One region of the Exiguobacterium sp. JMULE1 genome, then DNA from elsewhere that is predicted to be linked to it. Evidence: a T-box and tRNA genes for the amino acid it is inferred to sense, from the RefSeq annotation. Region 1 holds a T-box; the other holds one or more tRNA genes.

Region 1 (3,115 bases):
AGAGTTGGACCGTTTCACGTGAGCGTTCTAAGACGCGACAAAAGATACGGAGCAAACGAGATAATTCGTCGGCATTTGTCGCATCATAGGCGTCTGCGACTTGATGGAATAGGATGATCGAAACATCGACCTCTCCGCTCGTAATCGAAGGAATCGCTAGCATCGAGTGACGATCGACAGGCAATCCGATCTGAATATCGTTTCCCCAGTCACAACGAAGACCATAGATGATTGGGGTATGCAAATCGTCGGCTGACAAGGAATGAAACAGTGGTAACACGTCGATCGGTTGTTTCGTCCGGATGTTATAGATGACTTGTTTCCGCTGTTGTTGAATCGAGATCCAACCTTCAGAAAACGGCAATAGATGCGGTAAATCGAGGAGCAACGAATCGATCGTCTCGCGCTCGAAGCGGGAAATCAACAAGTGTTCCTTCGCATCATCAAATCGCTTAGCATTATCGTTTGCTTCAAGGGAGTCACCACGCTCTTGCAACAGACGTTTGAACAAAAAGAGAATCAAGACGGAAACTGTAGCCGCGACGAGCGGACTTTCATCGTAGAACCAGATTCCAAGTAGAGCACTTAACATGCTAATCCCGTAGACGAGGGACTGAAGCTTTACGAGACGTTTCCAGTCGTATTTCAAGTAGAGGAAGCGATTGACGAATAGACATTGGAAGTAAGAGACAAGGAAGACGGTGATCAAAAAGCCGATGAAAGGGAGTAAGGCTTTCGTATACGTAAAGTTTGAGCCGATTGGTCCGCCGAGCGCATAATACGCAAAGGCCGGAAGCGAGATGTAGACTAAATCGAACAAGGCGTTGATCGGGTAGAGATAAACGAAACGTTTCCAACGAATCGCTTTTCGGTGAGACATGAATTGAAAGACGAGAATACCGACTTGGCTTAAAATCAAGGCGTACGTTAAACCATAATTGAGGAATAAAAATAAGATGATGCCTTCTTGGAATGTATAGTAAATGCCACCACGACGGACATTATCGAACTGAAACAGGAGAACGAGTCCGAATAAATAAAGAGTGTTGATGATGGAGACAGAAGGATGGAAGGTTGGTGGATGAACGATGCCGATCACTAATAATGTCAAGGCGACGAGACCGAAGACGATCCAGCTCGTCCGGGCTACATGTTGGTAGTAGCGCATGAAACATCCCTCCCCCTGAGAAGTATCTTTTATTCCTATACCCGAATTGTGGAAATTTTGATAAGCCATTTACCAAAAAAATAAGGTTGAGAGAAAAGAAAGAATTGCGTATAATGTGAAAGATATCGAATACAGTCGATGATGAAGAGAGTAACGGTTGATATTCGTCAACTAGCGAATCAGGGAATGGTGGAAGCCTGAGGACGAACCGGTCGTGAAACGCACTTCTGAGACGCTGCCCGATTCCTGATGGAAAAGGCGTAGCCGGGGGAACCCCGTTATCCCCGAACAAGGTGGGTGTCGAGTGACACCAAGAAGAGTGGTACCGCGGTCATTCCGTCTCTTTGCGCGTGGCGCAAGGGGCGTTTTTTATTGCCAAAAAATCAGTAAAGCAGGAGGAAATAAAGATGAGTTATAAAGCGCAGTATGCAGAAGTATTACATCACGTCATGGAAGGTGCCTTATCGGTTGAACAAATCGAACAACTGATCGAGCAACCGAAACATGAAGATCATGGAGATCTGGCATTCCCATGTTTCATGCTCGCTAAAGCATTCCGTAAAGCACCGAACATGATTGCTTCGGAGCTCGCAGAAAAAATTGACGCGCCGTTGTTCTCGAACGTTCAAGCTGTTGGTCCTTACATCAACGTCTTCTTGAACCGGGAAGTCGTCTCGCAAGAAATCGTCAACCAAGTCCTGACGGAGCAAGAGGCGTTCGGATCAAGTGAAGCGAATGGAAAAACGATCGTCACTGATTTTTCATCACCAAACATCGCGAAACCCTTCTCGATGGGGCACTTGCGTTCGACGGTCATCGGGAACGCGCTCAACCAAATCTCACGTAAAAAAGGGTACGACGTCGTCGGTGTCAACCACTTAGGGGACTGGGGAACACAGTTCGGGAAATTGATGGTGGCTTACACGATGTGGGGTGAGGAAGAAGCGGTCCGTGCAGAACCAATCAAGGAATTGTTGAAATTATACGTCCGGTTCCACGAAGAAGCGGAAACAAATCCGGCACTTGAGGATGAAGGACGTCTCTGGTTCAAAAAACTCGAACAAGGTGATGAGCAGGCAACGACGCTTTGGACGTGGTTCCGTGAAGTCTCACTCGTCGAGTTTAACCGTGTCTATGAGATGCTCGGTGTTAAATTCGATAGCTTGAACGGAGAAGCCTTCTACAACGATAAGATGCAACACGTCATCGATTTGCTCGAAGAAAAAGATCTCCTCGTCGAATCAGAAGGGGCAATGGTCGTCGACCTCGAAGCAGAAGGTATGCCACCTGCTTTGATTAAAAAGAAAGATGGCGCAACGCTTTATGCGACACGTGACTTAGCAGCTGCTGTCTATCGTCTCGAAACGTACCGCTTTGAGCAAGCGTTCTACGTCGTCGGTGGGGAACAAGCGCTTCACTTCAAGCAATTGTTCGCAGTCTTGAAGAAACTTGGATTTGAGAACGTCGACGGAATGCACCATGTGCCGTTCGGTCTGATCATGAAGGACGGAAAGAAAATGTCGACGCGTAAAGGTCGGATCGTCTTACTTGAAGAAGTACTACAAGAAGCGATCGACGTTGCGAAGCAAAACATCGCGGAAAAAAATCCGAACTTAGCGAATGCCGAAGCCACGGCTCGTCAAGTCGGTGTCGGCGCCGTCATCTTCCACGACTTGAAGAACGAACGGATGAACAACATCGAGTTCGATCTTGAGCAGATGTTGAAATTCGAAGGCGAAACAGGACCGTATGTCCAGTACACGAATGCCCGTGCGCACTCGTTGCTCCGTAAAGGTGGCTATGATGGCACACCATTCGCTGGTAGTGCCGATGATCATGCATGGGGTGTCGTCTCGATGCTAAACCAATTCTCGACGGTCATCGATCGCGCGTTCACACGTCGCGAGCCATCAATCATCAGCCGCTACGTCTTAGATCTTGCACAAA
Region 2 (3,115 bases), 500 kb from region 1:
CACCGTTATCATAACAGTCCATTTCTCGCCTTGCAAGTCTCGTTTCTCAAGTTTTTTGAAGTAAGCGGTTTCTTATCGTTTCCGTCTCGAATTTGCCATAACTCCAGATTTCCTCATCATGCATGACGACCGGAATCTCGTATAAGAACCGTAGACTGAGCGCTTCATCCTGATCGATGTTGACTTCCTCGAACGTCCATTCCGGAAACTCATCGAGTACGAAGTCGAGTAAGATGGCGGCCTCTTCACATAGCGTACATCCCGGACGTGAATACAGTGTTAAGTGTCTGTGTCGTTTTAATCCCATTCTGATTGCGCCTTCCTTTGCTGCATCGTTTTTTTCGTTAAACCAAGCGCTGCCCGGTACTTCGCGATCGTCCGTCGCGCGACTGTCAGACCGTCTGCTTGCAGGCGATCCGTCAATTGCTGATCACTTAACGGACGATCGCTGTGTTGAATGTATTCGGCGATCCGCCGTTTAATCAAAAAACTCGAATCTCCGGTTGTCGTCCGTGAGACGAACAAGTCTTCTAAAGCAACGAGACCATGGACCGTCTCGACATACTTCTCAGCAATCGCTCGACCAATCGTTGACGGATGATGCCCCGTCGCCTCAGCGACTTGTTTTTTCGTCAATGGCTCAAGATGCAGTTCTCCTTTGAACCAGCGTTCTTGTCGCTCAAGCAAAACTGAGAGGATGGCATGCATCGTGACACGGCGTCGTTCGTACGCGCGCAAAAAAGGCGTTGTCTCTTTTAGTTCGAGCCACGTCTGATCCGTATCGAGTGTCATCCAATCGATCTGAAGTTTTCCATCTAACAGGTGAATCCGTGCTTCTGCCATGACCAGTCGTTCTTCTTTAGGAAGATCCGGTGTCCGGCTCAGGCGTGTCAATCGTTTTCGCAACCGCGCTCGATCCGCCTCACTGTACTGAGCGAATACCTGACTCGCCGGTTCATGTCGCAACCGATCCGTTAGTCCGATCAATTCCGTGTCGTCTAGCTCGATTGCCTGTAACCATTGGCACTCGCGCTCCGAGCGGGCAGCGATGCCGACCGGTTGACATTCTTGTAAGAGTGTCCGTGCTTCTGTAATCGTTGCGACATCGGTCGAGAAGGATGCAGCGAGCTGCTCGTCCGACGTCCGTAATAAACCGTCCGCTTCTAAATACACGATGAGTTGTTCCGCCATATATCCTATTTCCTGTCTGACTGATTCTAAACGTATTTGTGCAAGAAGCTCGTCTTCATAGGATGCCATATTACCTGCCATCTGCTCGACCTCTAGCGAAACCTGATTCGGGTAATGACGATGCAACCGTCGTTTCAACCGTCGCCATTCCTCCTCGAGCTCTGCCGCCGGTTGCTCAAGCACATGTAATTGATACTGTTGTGACGCCGATAACGTCATCTGTTGCGTCTGTTCCTGGCGTTGATCCATCGATTCCCCTCCTCCTCTTCTTATTATAGAAGAAACGTTTTAAGAAACGTGCTCTGAGCCTCTTTTAAGTCGCTAAGGAAAAGAAAAGTCATGCTTCCCTATTGCTTTCCTGAAAAAATGTCGCTATACTATTAATTGTTCAGTACATCAGATGCACCCGTAGCTCAGGGGATAGAGCACTGGTTTCCGGTACCAGGTGTCGGGAGTTCGAATCTCTCCGGGTGTACCATTTATTCAACTACAAGGCAATGCCAGCAATGGCGTTGCCTTTTTTCTATATTGATATGTTTCGTTTGCCCTTGTAATGGAAAAATACCTAAAAGTCGCATCGTATCTTTTGACCAATATTGACCAAAGGATTATGATAAGGATAAGTCGAATAGGAAGCTACATACCAACTATAAGGAGGCAAAGACTATGTTAATTCCAACAGTCATCGAACAAACAAACCGCGGGGAACGTGCTTACGATATCTACTCACGTTTGCTAAAAGACCGCATCATTCTTCTTGGGAGCGCGATTGACGACAACGTCGCCAACTCAGTCGTTGCCCAACTTCTGTTCTTAGCAGCAGAAGATCCAGATAAAGAAATCTCGCTTTACATCAACAGCCCAGGTGGTTCGATCACTGCCGGTATGGCGATTTACGATACAATGAACTTCATCAAGCCACAAGTCTCAACGATTTGTATCGGTATGGCAGCATCGATGGGTGCGTTCTTGCTTCAAGCAGGTGCAAAGGGAAAACGTTTCGCGTTACCAAACGCTGAAATCATGATCCACCAACCACTCGGTGGTACACAAGGTCAAGCATCGGATATTAAAATCCATGCGGAGCGTATCATCAAAATGCGTGAGCACCTCAACAAAATCATGGCTGAAAACACAGGACAACCACTTGAAGTCATCGAACGCGATACAGAGCGTGACAACTTCATGTCAGCACAAGCTGCTGCTGATTACGGTCTCATCGACCGCGTCATGGAACGTGCATAAGTCACCCAGAGTGTCTCCTTCGGGAGGCACTTTTTTTGTATCTGTAGGAAAGCGAACTCTTCTCTATTCATCTGCATACAACAAAAAACCTCCCGTTCCTTGTAGAACGAGAGGTCGATGATCAGTCGATCAAGTCTGTGATATCTGAAACGATGTCGTGGTTTTCACGAATCAGCGAGTAGATCGCGTTCGCATGTGGCGAAAGCTCTTCTTCTGCTTGTAATTGTTTCAGGAATAAAGATGTTGCGAACGCAACGAGTGTGCTTTTCGGTACACCGATTGATTTTGCTTTTTTCGTTAATACTTCGTCAAACTTCGCGTCTACAGTGAGCGAAATACGTTTCTTTTCGTTAGCCATTTCAAAAACTCCTTAATTCGAACATTTAGTTGCATCGACTATATATTATAGTAGACTATGGTTCATCTCGCAAGCGACCCTCTTATAAGGCCCCTGTCATCGACTCTCCATTCCGTACTTTTTCAGCGATTTGATCAATCTTCCGCAACCGGTGATTGATTCCTGATTTTGAGATGGAGCCGCTTTCGACCATCTCCCCGAGCTCTTGTAACGTCACGTCTTGATGTGTCACGCGCAAGATCGCGATCTCCTTCAGCTTATCCGGTAAGACGTCAAGACCGACCGTCCGCTCAAGGAACTTGATGTTCTCGACTTGGCGTA

The links. The T-box of region 1 lies ahead of argS (arginine--tRNA ligase). A T-box ahead of a tRNA ligase gene usually reads a tRNA of that ligase, here a tRNA-Arg.
Region 2: it has a tRNA-Arg gene. The T-box ahead of argS (arginine--tRNA ligase) is inferred to sense a tRNA for this amino acid. The anticodon was not compared.

What each region holds. Positions count from the first base shown of each region.
Region 1 is NZ_SGWC01000002.1:2,888,944-2,892,058, reverse strand. Features, by position in the region: gene EXW93_RS15215 (GGDEF domain-containing protein) at 1-1,168, opposite strand, end outside; T-box leader at 1,298-1,515, shown strand; gene argS (arginine--tRNA ligase) at 1,576-3,115, shown strand, end outside.
Region 2 is NZ_SGWC01000002.1:2,387,802-2,390,916, forward strand. Features, by position in the region: gene EXW93_RS12750 (glutaredoxin family protein) at 47-307, opposite strand; gene EXW93_RS12755 (RNA polymerase factor sigma-54) at 298-1,440, opposite strand; tRNA gene EXW93_RS12760 (tRNA-Arg) at 1,594-1,669, shown strand; partial or broken gene clpP (ATP-dependent Clp endopeptidase proteolytic subunit ClpP) at 1,852-2,436, shown strand; gene EXW93_RS12770 (hypothetical protein) at 2,558-2,794, opposite strand; gene whiA (DNA-binding protein WhiA) at 2,877-3,115, opposite strand, start outside.